4 regions of the Nonomuraea sp. NPDC049309 genome follow, and region 4 is predicted to be linked to each of the others. Evidence: riboswitches for the same ligand, from Rfam matches in the RefSeq annotation. Region 4 holds a riboswitch; each other region holds the start of a gene.
What was found. Region 4 has a riboswitch for cyclic di-AMP ahead of ACGFIM_RS09645 (C40 family peptidase). Riboswitches for the same ligand answer to the same signal wherever they lie in the genome.
Positions count from the first base shown of each region.

Region 1: it holds a riboswitch for cyclic di-AMP, as region 4 does, so the genes downstream of both, ACGFIM_RS19570 (C40 family peptidase) here and ACGFIM_RS09645 (C40 family peptidase) in region 4, are expected to answer to the same signal.
Region 2: it holds a riboswitch for cyclic di-AMP, as region 4 does, so the genes downstream of both, ACGFIM_RS30215 (glycoside hydrolase family 25 protein) here and ACGFIM_RS09645 (C40 family peptidase) in region 4, are expected to answer to the same signal.
Region 3: it holds a riboswitch for cyclic di-AMP, as region 4 does, so the genes downstream of both, ACGFIM_RS07570 (CHAP domain-containing protein) here and ACGFIM_RS09645 (C40 family peptidase) in region 4, are expected to answer to the same signal.

Region 1 is NZ_JBICSH010000002.1:1,191,999-1,195,378, forward strand. Features, by position in the region: gene ACGFIM_RS19565 (LuxR C-terminal-related transcriptional regulator) at 1-129, shown strand, start outside; gene ACGFIM_RS19570 (C40 family peptidase) at 569-1,498, opposite strand; cyclic di-AMP (ydaO/yuaA leader) riboswitch at 1,621-1,769, opposite strand; gene ACGFIM_RS19575 (amino-acid N-acetyltransferase) at 2,047-2,616, shown strand; gene ACGFIM_RS19580 (RDD family protein) at 2,702-3,380, shown strand, end outside.
Region 2 is NZ_JBICSH010000005.1:389,314-392,693, reverse strand. Features, by position in the region: gene ACGFIM_RS30220 (SDR family oxidoreductase) at 1-498, shown strand, start outside; gene ACGFIM_RS30215 (glycoside hydrolase family 25 protein) at 749-1,489, opposite strand; cyclic di-AMP (ydaO/yuaA leader) riboswitch at 1,502-1,646, opposite strand; gene ACGFIM_RS30210 (malate:quinone oxidoreductase) at 1,835-3,055, opposite strand; gene ACGFIM_RS30205 (hypothetical protein) at 3,222-3,380, shown strand, end outside.
Region 3 is NZ_JBICSH010000001.1:1,661,460-1,664,839, forward strand. Features, by position in the region: gene ACGFIM_RS07560 (aldo/keto reductase) at 1-399, shown strand, start outside; gene ACGFIM_RS07565 (Gfo/Idh/MocA family protein) at 489-1,442, shown strand; cyclic di-AMP (ydaO/yuaA leader) riboswitch at 1,560-1,696, shown strand; gene ACGFIM_RS07570 (CHAP domain-containing protein) at 1,709-2,407, shown strand; gene ACGFIM_RS07575 (hypothetical protein) at 2,571-2,705, opposite strand; gene ACGFIM_RS07580 (hypothetical protein) at 2,692-3,213, shown strand.
Region 4 is NZ_JBICSH010000001.1:2,148,663-2,152,042, reverse strand. Features, by position in the region: gene ACGFIM_RS09650 (NlpC/P60 family protein) at 1-555, shown strand, start outside; cyclic di-AMP (ydaO/yuaA leader) riboswitch at 1,382-1,546, shown strand; gene ACGFIM_RS09645 (C40 family peptidase) at 1,641-2,147, shown strand; gene ACGFIM_RS09640 (hypothetical protein) at 2,220-3,038, shown strand; gene ACGFIM_RS09635 (M48 family metallopeptidase) at 3,050-3,380, shown strand, end outside.

The DNA.
Region 1 (3,380 bases), on a different contig from region 4:
CGGGTCGGCAGGCGGCTGGACATCAGCGGCCGCACCGTACGGCGGCGGCTGCGGGTCATCTGCGACCGCATCGGCGTCGCCACGGCGATCGAGGCCGTGGCCTGGGCGGCCCGCCGCCAGCTGATCTAGCGGCCCGGTCAAGCCCGGCGGTCAGGGCCGGGCGACGGGCGTTCACACGGGGCGGCCGGCACGGGCCGGCGGCGGGCCGGCGTGAGAGAAGGACGAAGCGCCCTCCGGGGTACACGTGAGGCGCCCCGCAATTCGCGTGAGGCCTTCGCAGGGGTGAGGCCTTCGCAGGGTTTGCGTGAGACCCCGCAGGGTTTGGCGTGAGGCCCCGGCAGCGTTCGGGTGAGGCCCCCCGGGGAGTTTGCGTGAGGCCCCGGCAGCGTTCGGGTGAGGCCCCCGCGGAGTTAGCGTGAGGCGCCCCGCAGGGTTTGTGTGAGGCCTCCGCACGGTTTTGACGTGAGGCGCCCCGGTCGGGTTCGCGTGAGAGCCCCGTCGGGAGGGCGGGGCGAAGGGGCCGCCCGGGGCCCGCGCGAGGCGGGACCCGCGGGCCGCTCCGGGAGGCTCAGTCGGCGATGCGGACCGCGCCCGCGTAGGGCCTGTTCGCGATGGAGGCGATGCGGACGACGTCGCCGGTGCGCGGGGCGTGGATCATCATCCCGCCGCCGAGGTAGATGCCCACGTGGTGCAGGTCGCTGTAGAAGAACACGAGGTCGCCGGCGCGCAGCTCGGAGCGGTCGATGTGCCGCCCGGCCGTCCACTGGCTGCCGGTGTAGTGCGGCAGCGAGATGCCGACCTGCTGGTAGGCCGCCATGACCAGGCCGCTGCAGTCGTAGGAGTTGGGGCCGTCGGCGCCCCAGACGTACGGCTTGAGCTGCTGCGTCAGCGCCCACCTCGCGGCCTGGGCGGCCTTGCCGCTGCCCGGGATGGGCAGGTCGACGCGCTGGGCGCGGGTGCCGGGCCGGCCCGCCTCGCCGAGGGCGCGGCGGAACAGGTTGCTCTCGACCTTGGCCACCAGCTTGGTGATCTTGTCGCGCTTGGCGCCGAGGTCGGCGATCAGCTTCTCGACCTCGGCGATGCGGGTCTTGGCGCTCGCCCTGGCGCGCTCCGCGGCCTGCCTGGCCTTGGTGACCTGGTTGACGGCCTCGCCCTGCTGCTGCTCCAGCACGTACGTGGTGGCGGCGCGGTCGAGGAACGTGTCGGGGTCGTCGGAGGTGGTGAAGGCCAGGATGCGGCTGAGCCCGCCGGTGATGTAGGCGTTCTCGGCCAGGGCGGCCGCCTTGGCGCGCTTGGCGGCGAGATCGGCCTCGCTGGCGGCCAGGGTCTTCTTCGCGGCCTCAGCGGCCCTCTTGGCGCTCTTGAGCTTCTCCCGCTGGCCGTTGTACTGCTCGGACAGCTGCTCGATCTCGGTGTGCATCTTCTCGACCTGCTTGGCCAGGTCTTGAAGCGAGGGCTTGGGGTCGGCGGATGCCGAGCCGACGGGAGTCGCGACCATCAACGCCGCGAGTGTGACACTTATTACACCGAGCAGGCGGGATCGCCGTGCGGCGCGTTTCGGAGGGCGGGCGTGCTTGCCCGCCGTCGTCCTCTCACGCTCGCGCGTACGCTTCACCAACCAGCTCCTTCCATCGGCGCCTGCCGGGTTAGCTGACGGGTTCGGGCCGGAGCAGCCCTACCGGACGGTGCGGATTCACCCCGGGCGGCGTTGGGGGCGCCGCCGGCGGTTCCCCGGCTCCTCCTTGTGGAGGATTAGGCGTGTCGCCCGCGCGCGACACGCGGGGAACATCGTCGCTGGACACTAATGCACTCCGGGTTCGTGCTCAACCAGAACTACAGACTCTGTTGAGGTTTCACAACCGAAGGGTCACAAGGTGATCTCGTGGCGGGCCGTACAGAAGTGGTTTTATGCCGGATTTGGCGTGACTTCAGATGGGCTGCACGCCTGCTCGGAGCGCGTGCTCGGATGAGCACGAGTTGTTACAGCATGGGGCGAGACGTGGGAGTTAGGGCCGAGCCGTAATGACATCTGTACCCTGGAGGGCCATGGAGCAGGTGGCCGAACTGACAGCAGCCGAGACCGCGGTCGTGGTCCGGCGCGCCCGCACACCCGACGTGCGGGCCATCAGGAGGCTTGTGGACACCTACGCGGGAGCGGGCCCGCGGCTCCTGAAGAAGGCCACCGTCACCCTGTACGAGGACGTGCAGGAGTTCTGGGTGGCCGAACGGGGCGGGCAGGTCGTCGGCTGCGGCGCGCTCCACGTGCTCTGGGAGGATCTCGCCGAGGTCCGGACCGTGGCCGTGGATCCGGAGTGTCAGGGCATGGGCGTCGGCCGCCGGATCGTCTCGGCGCTCATACAGCAGGCGAAAGATCTGGGTCTGCAGCGTGTATTCTGTCTGACTTTTGAGGTCGACTTCTTCGCACGGCTCGGCTTTCGCCGGATTCAGGGCACGCCGGTCTCACCCGAGGTGTACGCCGAACTGCTGGCCTCGTACGACGAGGGTGTGGCGGAGTTTCTCGATCTCGAACACGTCAAACCGAACACCCTGGGCAACACCCGCATGCTGCTCCATCTGACATCGGGTGACGCGGACCCTGACCAGACGGAAAGGTGATTGTTGATACCTATGTCGATACGTTGGGCAGCACAGGCATGTGTCCTGACACGTGCCACATGCGCACTTGAAGCGAGGTGACACGGTGAGCACCGGACAGCCGCCGTATCCACAGGACGAATCCGGCGAGAATTCTGCACCCGGCACCCCTTACGGGCCGCAGAACGCGGGCCGCCACCCCGGCGCGCCCGACCCGGACGCGACTGTGGTCGGCTACCGGGCGGACGACGCCTACGGGCAGCAGCCCCAGTACGGACAGCAACAGCAGTACGGCTATGGGCAGCAGCAGCCGTCCCAGCCGGGATACGGCCAGCAGCAGCCCCCCTATGGCCAGCAGCAACTCCCTTACGGGCAGCAGGGCTACGGGCAGCAGCCGCAGCAGGGCTACGGACAGCAGGGCTACCCCCAGCAGGGCTACGACCCCCAGCAGCAGGCTTACGGCCAGCAGCCGCAGTCCCAGCCCGGCTACGGGCAGCAGCCTCCCTCCGGCCAGCAGGGCTACGACCAGCAGGCGCCGTACGGGCAGCAGCCCCAGTCACAGCCGGGCTACGGTCAGGGCTACGACGCCCAGCAGCAGTACGGCCAGCAGCAGGGCTACGGCCAGCAGCCGCAGTCCCAGCCCGGCTATGGACAGCAGCCCCCGTCTCAGCCCGGGTACGGTCAGCAGCCGCAGTCCCAGCCGGGTTACGGTCAGGGCTACGACGCCCAGCAGCAGTACGGCCAGCAGCAGGGCTACGGGCAGCAGGGCTATGACGCCCAGCAGC
Region 2 (3,380 bases), on a different contig from region 4:
GCCGGGGTCGGGCACCACGTCGCGCTGTCCATCGTCGGTACCGAACGCTCGCCGGACAACGGCTATTTCCGGGCCAAGGCCGCCCAGGAGCGGCTGATCGAGAAGTCGGGCGTCCCGTTCTCGCTGGTGCACGCGACGCAGTTCTTCGAGTTCGTGAAGGGGATCGCCGACGAGGCCGCCGATGGGGGAGTGGTGCGGATCGCGCCGGTGCTGTTCCAGCCGATCGCCGGGGACGACGTGGCGGCGGTGCTGCGCGAGGTCGTGGAGGGCCCGCCACTCAACGGCCGGATGGAGATCGCCGGGCCGGAGCGGGTCAGGATGGACGTGTTCGTCCGCGAGGCGCTTGCCGCTCTGGGCGACCCTCGTGAGGTGGTCACCGATCCCGGCGCTCGGTACTTCGGTGCCGCGCTCGCCGAGCACTCGCTCGTTCCGCTGGGTGAGGCACGGCTCGGCAAGATCCGGTACGGGGACTGGGTGGCCGCCGCGGCCGCTACGTGACGGCACCGCGTGCCGAGGCGACGTGAGGGCTTGTTCGCATGCGAAAGCCGCGTGACGGTCGGTGCTGTCATGCGACAGGACCGGCACGCGGCTTCATGTGCGGCCCCGGCGAGCCCCGAGGCCTGAAACGGCCGGATGAGGGGTCGCGCGCGGAGCGTTCAACGGGCCGGCCGGGGTTCCGCGTCAGGCGGACTGCGGCCGGCCGAAGGGCTGCGCGCCGGGCGTTCAACGGCCGGCCGGGGGCTCCGCGTCAGGCGGACCGGCGGCCGAGGGCGCGGAGCTGGTCGGGCGTCAGCGCGGAGACGTTCTGGTCGACCGGCGTGTCGGTGTACTGGTGGATCGTCCAGGTCTTCCAGTCGGCCGGCGGGGTGACCGCGCCCTTGGCCCGGCTGTAGTGGGCGACCCACAGCGGGTACTGCGACAGGCCGTGGCCGTAGGTGTTGGCGAAGTTCCAGCCGCTGTAGAAGAGCGGCTTGACGCCGGTCTGCTGCTCCACGTACGACAGCCACGCCTTGGCCCAGGCGTTGACCTCCGCGACGGACTTGCCGTCGGTGGTCTCCAGGTCCAGGACCAGCAGGTCGCCGGGCTTGGCGGGCTGGGCGTTCACGGTGGTGAGGAAGTGGTTGGCGTCGGCGATGGGGTCGTTGGCGGGGTGGCCGAAGTGGTACGCGCCGCGCACGATGCCCTTGTTGCCGAGTTCGCGCCAGTGCCTGGCGAAGGACGAGTCGACGAAGTCGGTGCCCTCCGTGGCCTTGATGATGCCGAACTGCGCGGAGCTGGAGCTCCAGTCGTACAGCGCCTCGTAGTGGGAGAGGTCGAGGCCGTAGGTCAGGGAGCGGGCCTGCTGCTGGGAGGTGTGCTGCGCGGCCTCGTGCGGGGCGCCGTGGTCGGCGACGGAGGCGTGGGCGGTGCCGGTGACGGCGGTGACGGCGAGCACGGCTCCGCCGAGCGCCAGTCCGAGGCGCTTGCGGTTGTCGGCAAGCTTGGGCATGCGGGTGTTGACTCCTTGCTTCCATGCCGCCTACCGGGTTAGCTGACGGGTTCGGGACTGGAAGTGCCCTACGGACGCGGGCCTGGCCAGGCGTCCGATTCACCCCGGAAAGGTGGGTCCCCGGTTCCGCATGAGGCGGATTCGGCGGCCGCACGCCGGCTGAAGGCGTACGGTCCGGTCAAAGGTGCGAGGCACGCCGCAGACGTGCCTCGACCCGCAAAAGTACATAATTCGCAAAAGGGTCGGCAAGTACCCTAAAGGGATTGCCTTCGCACTACGCGGGTTACTCCTCCGTAAGCCTTATGTCAGAGCGGTTTCCGGTCAAAGTAAAGTTTTCCGGCCTGCTCACTCCAGGCCCAGCGTCCTGGCCGTCTCCCGCGCCGGCTCGGGCCGCTCGGACGGCGCGGTCCCGTACGCCGGAACGAGCTCCCGCAACGCCGGCCGCCAGCCGGGCAGCCGTCCGGGGAAGGCGCGTTCGATCACGTCCAGCATGATCGCCACGGACGCCGAGGCGCCCGGGGACGCGCCCAGCAGCGCGGCGAGCCCGCCGTACGCCGACGTCACCACCTCGGTGCCGAAACCGGCGATGGATCCGCGCCCGTTCACCGGCTTGACCACCTGCACCCGCTGGCCCGCGGTGATCGGCTCCCAGTCGCCCGCCCGCGCCCGCGGGACGAACCTGCGCAGCGCCCGCAGCCGGTCGCGGCCGGTCTGCGCGAGCTGCCCCACGAGGTAGCGCAGCATGGCGCGCTCGGCGCGGGCGGCGCCGAGCAGCGTGGGCAGGTTGCCGGGGGTGATGGAGCCCGGCAGGTCGGTGAGCCGGCCGCGCTTGAGGAAGCGGGGCGAGAACGCGGCGAACGGGCCGAACATCAGGTACGTGCGCCCGCCCACGACCCGCGTGTCGAGATGCGGCACCGAGAGGGACGGCGCGCCCGGCTCGGCGTGGCTGTAGACCTTGGCGTGGTGGGCGGCCACCAGCTCGGGCCGGTCCGTACGCAGGAACCGCCCGCTGATCGGGAATCCGCCGTACGCCCGCGTCTCGGCCACCCCCGCGCTTTGCAGCAGCGGCAGCGTGCCGCCGCCCGCCCCGAGGAACACGAACGACCCGTGCACCCCGTAGTCGCGCCGGCCCGCCAGGTCGCGCACCCGCAGCCGCCACGACCTGCGGTCACGAGACAGCGAGCGCACCTCGTGCCCGGTCCGCACCTCGACGCCGTCGCGTTCGAGCGCGGCGAACAGCCGCCTGGTCAGCACGCCGTAGTCGACGTCGGTGCCGCCGCGCGAGCGGCACAGCGCCACCTCCTCGTCCGCGGGGCGGCCTTCGAACATCAGCGGCAGCAGCTCCGCCATGGCGTCGCGGTCGCGTACCAGCTCAAGGCCCTCGAAGAGCGGGTGCCCGCGCAGTGCCGCGTGGCGCAGGCGCAGGCGCTCGACCCCGGCCGCGCCCCGCGCGAACGAGTAGTGCGGCACGCGGCGCAGCAGCACGCCGAGCGTGGCGCTCATGGCGCCACCGCCGACCAGCACCACGTCGTAGCCCTCGGCGACCACCGCGACCCGGCTCCCCACAACTCGTATGACAGGTTCGCTCCTTGTATAACATCCTGCGCGCGCGGCCCGGGATCCTCGCTAGCGTGGATCGAGCAGGTCTCCGCCAGGTCGAGGAGGTGATCACGGTGCACCCGGTCTGTTGACGGCCCCATCCCGGGGCGTCACGGAGCCGAAAGGTGACCGTATGAGCAAGACCGACAAGACCCGGCCCTGGTGGGTGAAGATGGCCGACGCGCCGATGGTGTACTGCCGGCCCGTTCACGACCACCGTGACGGCGCCTGCACGCTGCCCGGCCGGATCGACCGGGAGAGCGCCTCGCTCTCCCGGCGTCTGAGCGGCTGC
Region 3 (3,380 bases), 490 kb from region 4:
ACGCTCACCCGGCTCATGAACGAGGCCGACATCGTTCCCTCGATCAACCAGATCGAGCTCCATCCGTACTTCCAGCAGCGCCAGATGCGGGAGTTCCACGAGGCCAACGGCATTCTCACCGAGGCGTGGAGCCCGCTCGGCCAGGGCAGGGGGCTGCTCGACGACCCGGCGCTGCGGGTGCTGGCCGACAAGCACTGCAAGACGCCCGCGCAGATCGTGCTGCGCTGGCACCTCCAGATCGGCAACGTGGTGATCCCGAAGTCGGTCACGCCGGCCAGGATCGCCGAGAACATCGACGTCTTCGACTTCTTCCTCGACGACGAGGACCTCGCGGCCATCAGCGCGATGAACAGGGAGCAGCGGCTGGGTCCCGACCCCGACACGTTCCACGCGGTGTGAAGGTGACCGGTGTGACTGCCGGACATTTCTGATATTTCCGGCATCACCCGGCATATAAGCGTTTTTACCTTCCGGATACGATCGCCGGCGTGCGAGATTTCACTTGGGGAATAGCCGCCACCGGCGGCATCGCCCGTACCGTCGGCAAGGTGATCGTGGCGGAACCCGGCATGCGGGTGGCCGCCGTCGGATCGAGGAGTCTGGACAGGGCGCAGGCCCTGGCGGCGGAGCTGGGCGCCGAGTCGGCGTACGGCTCCTACGAGCAGCTGTGCGCGGATCCGGCGGTGGACGCCATCTACATCGCCACCCCGCACGCCCAGCACCTGCAGGTGGCCGAGGCCGCCATCGCGGCGGGCAAGGCGGTGCTGTGCGAGAAGCCGCTGGCCGCGACCGTGGACGACGCCGAGAAGATGGTGCGCCTGGCCCGCGAGGCGGGGGTCTTCCTGATGGAAGCGATGTGGATGCGGTTCAATCCGCTCATTCAGCTCATCAAGGACGACCCTCGCTTCGGCGAGATCCGGTCGGTGCAGGCGAGCTTCGGTTTCGCCCACCCCTACGACCCCGCGCACCGCCTGTGGGCGCCGGAGCTGGGCGGCGGCGCCCTGCTCGACCTGGGGATCTACCCGTTCGGGCTGGCCCAGCTCCTCCTGGGCATGCCCACCGGCCTGCACGTCACCGGTAAGCTCGCACCGAACGGCGTTGACGCGGAGGCGGCCGGCGTCTTGCTCTACCCCGACGGCAAGCACGCTCTCGTGGCGACTTCATTGCTCGGGAATTACCCGAACCAGGCCGGCGTTGTGGGTACTCAGATGCGCGCGGACATCCAGGCGCCGTTCTGGGCACCGCAGCGGATCGTGCTCTCCGGGCCCTCGATGGAGCCGGAGGAGCACGTGCTCGATCCGGCCGACAACGGTTACGCCGGAGAGCTCCGCGAAGTCCGCGCCGCCACGGCCGAAGGCAGGACCGAATCCTCGATCATGCCTCTTGACGAATCCCTTGCCATGATGGGGCTTCTGGCCGAGGCTCGCAGTCAGCTCAGCTGACTTTACTTTTATGGATTTGTAATCCTCTTGCCTCGTGTATTACCTTATGGGGCATCTTGAGGCATACGCCCGGTTTGTCCGGCTATGTCAGACCATCGCACGAAAGATCACAGGAATGTCCTGTGACCGCTGAATCCGCCACGTGCGGAACCGGGGACCCACGTCCTTTGGGGTGAATCGGCACTCCGGTGCCGTAGGGCAGCTTCCACGCCCGAACCCGTCAGCTAACCCGGTAAGCGGCATGGAAGCAAGGAGTTACCCCCTCGATGGCCAAGCACCGTCTTACCGCTGTCTCGAAGAACACCATCGCCCGCGCCGTGCTCGGCGCCGGCGTCCTGGCCTCGGCCCTCGGCGTCCCCGCCACGGCCCACGCCGACGCCTCCACCGCGGTCGCCGCGGCCACCGCCGCCAAGCACCCGGACACCGCCCGCGCCGCCCACAAGGCGGGCGAGCGCGACGAGACGAAGATCAACGTCACCGCCGACCAGGTGCTCGCGGTCGCCAGGTCGCAGATCGGCACCTCCGAGAACGCCAAGGGCGGCGGCACCCCGTACCAGCAGTGGTACGCCAACTCCCAGCGCGCGGCCGAGACCATCGCCCGCGACGGCGGCAGCCGCGCCGATTACCTGAACGCCGCCTGGTGCTCGATGTTCGTCTCCTGGGTCGGCGAGAAGACCGGCGCCCGCCCGCAGGTCGGCTGGGACGCCTGGACCGTCGCCCACGCCAAGTGGTTCGCCGCCAACAAGCGCTTCGGCCACGAGGCCAAGCCTGGCGCCGTGGTGTTCTTCTCCTGGAAGGGCGGCAAGTCGCTGAACGACATCCAGCACGTCGGCTTCGTCGTCAAGGACAACCGCGACGGCACCATCACCACCATCGAGGGCAACACCGGCAACGGCAAGGTCGAGGAGCGGGTCCGGCCGAAGTCGCAGGTCGTCGGCTACGGCTACCCCGAGTACGCCTCCTGACGCACTCCCACCGGTGGGTGCTCCCACCTTCTTCGTGACGGCAGAACGCGCGTCCCCTCCCCGGGGCGCGCGTTTCGTCGTCCGGGGCTCTCGAACGCCCGGCGCCGCGTCTCGCCATCGGGGCTCTCGAACGTCGGGGCTCTAACGCCCGCGCCGCGTTTCGTCATCCCGGGACGTCGAACGCCCGGCGCCGGACCACGTCGAGCTCGGCGTAGAGCCCCGGGACCGCGACGAGCTCGTCATGCGTGCCGCACCGCACGATGCGGCCCCCGTCGAACACGACAATGAGATCCGCCATCCGCACCGCCGGAAAACGGTGGGTGATCAGCAGCGTGACGGCCCCGGGCGGCTCTTCGCCGCCTCGGGCTCTCGGACGGGGCGTCCGGCGCCGCGGTCGGCTCGTCCAGCAGCACCACCAGCAGCCGCGGCGCCGTACGCATCGAGCCTCGGGCGAGCGCCAGCCGCTGCCGCTGCCCGCCGGAGAGCCGCACGCCGCCCTCGAACGTCTCGCCCGGCTCGGTCTCCAGGCCGCGCGGAAATTCTCCGGCCACCGGGCGGGCGTCCGCGCGTTCCAGCGCCGCCCGGACGGCCGCGAGGCCGTGCAGGGCGAGCCGCAGGTCGCCTTGCACGTGCGGGCGTTCGAGCCGGGCGAGCGGCATGGCCGCGACTGCGGCGCGCACCCGGTGGCGCAGCTCCCCGTCGATCCGCCGGACCACGGCGGCCCCGCGGGCTCCAGCAGCGCGGTGCAGAGCTCCTGGGCTTGCAGCACCAGCAGCAGGGCGACGAGCGGGCCCGCCCCGCCGTAGGCGACCAGGCGGCCGAGCGGAAACGTGGCGAGCGGCCCGAGCACCGCCGCGCCGATGGCGACCAGCGCGTACGCCGCCGGCGGCCCCGCTCGGGCGAGGGGCGGCAGCCGAATCAGTTGCTACGCCCGGGACGGTGACCCGGCACGACTGGACCGGTCAATCCGATG
Region 4 (3,380 bases):
GAGAACCGGGGCCTGAAGATCCAGCGGGACAAGGCGCAGAAGGCGCTCAAAGAGGCCGACAAGGAGCGCGACGCCGTTCAAAAAGAGCGCGCGGAGGTGCTCAAGCTCATCGCGCAGCAGAAGAAGCTGCTCGACAAGCTGGGCGCCTACAATCCGGGCAACCCCAACAGCACCGGGCTCAAGTACACCGGGCCCGCGTCGGGGAGCGCCGCGGCGGTGCTGCGGTTCGCGTACGCGCAGATCGGCAAGCCGTACGTGTTCGGCGGCACCGGTCCGGGCGGGTACGACTGCTCGGGGCTCACTCAGGCGGCGTGGGCGGCCGCGGGCGTGCGGCTACCGCGTACGACCTGGCAGCAGTGGGCCTGGGGCGCGAACCGGCGGGTGTCGCTGGACGACCTCCAGCCTGGTGATCTCATCTTCAGCGAGGGTTTGGGGCACGTCAGTATCTATGCGGGCAACGGGCAGATCGTCCACGCCCCGCAGACGGGCGACGTCGTCAAGGTCGTCAAGCTCTCCGAGTACGGCCGCCGCCTCGTCGGCGCGATCCGCCCGTAAGGCTGACGCGTGCGGGGAGACCCGCGCTTCGCGCACCCGTTTCTCCGGTGACGGCCCGCTCGTGCCGAGGTTCACGACCTCGGACGGGCGGGCCGGCCGCTTTTCGCGGCACGCTTGCGAAGCCACCGTCTCCGCTCTTCGGCCGGTTCACTAAGAGACCGGGCCGGTAGGGGCCGGACCTGAGACGCGGCTCCGCCCGTACCTGAGACGCGGCTCCGCCCGCACCTCCGACGGCGCCGACTGGCGCGACCCGGCCGAGCGGACGGATTCCCAGAGTCGTTTTCATGATCTGTCGCATTCAGGACCGCTATTCGCTTTAGTCGCCGTTTCTCCGAGTGTGATATACGTCGCTCTCCTTCTACGATGCGGCATCGTAGTGGCGCCAAGGTGCGGGCCGTAGACCGTGGTGAAGGCGCGATCTTGCTGCTAGGACGTGTCGGAAAAAGGGGAAATTTCGAAAGGTGCATCCTGTCGCGGTGGTCATTCGCGCCGGCGGGCGGCCGTGCGGGAACGGGGTTCACATTTGTGACGCAGGTGACAGATGTGACTGATGAGACCTTACAAAGGGGCGGGAATGGAATTGTGAGTGAGGTCACATTTCGGTCACGGGATCTGGGGTCCCAGCAGCGGTTCCGAGTCTGACAAATACCTCTATCTGATCTTTACAGCGTTACTTGGGCTTTGCCGATTCGTGACCGTTCGGCGTAACTTCTGGCGTCGCGGCGGACAAGCCATGTCGTCGCGAACCGATCATCGGTCACTCCCGATGTGAGACAGATACATATCCGCCGGTCGGCCCCGACATCCCCATCGCACGCATCGATCGGGGCGTGACCTGCCGAATCCGTGCAGCCAGGAGGCACGGAGCCGGGGACCCAGCGATCCCGCGTTCCCCAAGGGATCAGGGGTGAATCGGCGCGCCATCGCGCCGTAGGGCGACTTCCACGCCCGAATCCGTCAGCTAACCCGGTAGGCGTTCGTGGAAGACCCAAGGAGAAATCCTGTCTGAATCCCCGCAGAACCCCCGCCTGTCCCGCCTTGCCCTGAGTGGTGTCGCACTCACGTTGACTGTGACAGCCGGAGGTATGGTCCTCCATGCCCCCGAGGCTCAGGCGGCGACGACCCGCGACGCCGGTGCGGCGGCCGGAGCGACGGTGAAGGCGGCCACCACCGCCCGCACCACCGCCTCGGCCAAGGCCCGTAAGAGGGCCGCCAAGGCCGCCCGGCAGAGGGCGAGGGCCGGCAAGGCCGTCGCCGTGGCCAAGAAGCAGATCGGTGACCCGTACCGTTACGGGGCCGCCGGACCCGGTGCCTTCGACTGCTCCGGTCTCGTCCAGTACGCCTGGAGGAAGGCCGGCGTCAAGCTCCCGCGCGTGGCGAGCAGCCAGTTCGCCCGCGTCAGGAAGAAGGTCTCCTGGCGCAATCTCCAGCCTGGTGACCTGATGTTCTTCAACGGGCTCGGCCATGTGGGCATGTACGTCGGCAAAGGCAAGATGATCCATTCACCTCGGACGGGTGAACGGGTACGCATCGACAAGCTGAGCGGATGGCGTAAGGCGTCCTTCGTCGGCGCCGTCCGTCCCGGCGCGTGAAGAAGCCCCGTCCGGATCCTCTCCGATCCGGGCGGGGCTCTCGCGTGCCGGGGACGGCCTACCATCGGGGCTGTGCCCGAGCAGGTGAGCCGACGTGCCGTGGCGGCCGGGCTGGTGCTCGCCGCCGTCTCCCTCGCGCCGGCCGCCGCTCCGCTGCCCGGCGCGCCGATCCTGCCCCAGGCGGTACGCGGCCTGTGGCCCGGCCCGTACGCCGTGCGCCGCGGCAGGTGGTCCACGGTCGTGGGCCACGACGCCACGGGGCTCGGCGAGCTGGCGCGCAGGGCCGACACGGCGGGCCGCCGGGTCTCGGCGGTGCTCGCCCGCCCCGTACGCCCCTTGATCGTCGTACCGGCCGGCGCCCGCGAGGCGGCCGCGCTGGCCCGGGTGGGCGGCGTGGACGGCCTGGCGGCACTGGCCGACGGCGAACGGGTGATCGTCGTGCCCGAGTCGTTCGCCAGGCTCAACCCCACGGGCAGGGACGTCGTCCTCGCCCACGAGCTCACCCACGTCGTCGCCGGCACCGCGGGCCTGCCCGTCTGGCTGTACGAGGGCTTCGCCGACTACGTCGCCTACCGCGACGCCGGGCTGCCCGTGACGGTCGCCGCCGCCGAGCTGGCCGCCGAGGTGCGGGCCGGACGCCTCCCGACCGATCTGCCGGGGCCTGCGGCTTTCGCGGCGAACGGCGCCGACCCGGCCGCGCTCGCCCGGGCGTACCAGGAGGCCTGGCTGGCGTGTCGCTTCCTCGCTGACCGGTTCGGTGAGGGGACCCTGGTGAGGCTCTACCGTGCGGCCCGCGCACGCGGGACCGATCGGGCACTCGCCGCGCTCGGGCTCTCCGTCGCGACGCTGACCGCGCGGTGGCGCGCGTACGTGCGGGATCAGCTCGTGTGAAGGGGAGGCAGATGAGCGAACGACAACACCCGGACGGCCGGGAGACGGACCGCGCGGAGGCCGAGGGGGCGAAGGACGGCACCCGGGCGGCTGAGGAGGCGCTGGCCACGGTGGGCGCCACCCACCCGCCCGGTGCGCCCGCCGGAGGCGGCGCCCAGGACGCGGAGGCCGCAGGCGGGCAGGAGGGCGCGCGGACCCCGGACGAAAAGGCCGCGGCAGGCGGCGCGCAGGCGGACCCGCCGGCCTCGGACCCGCCGGCCTTGGACTCGCCGGCCTCGGACGCGGACGGCGGAAAGGCGGACGTTCAGCGCTTGACCAGCGGGAAGGGGGCGGGCATGGACG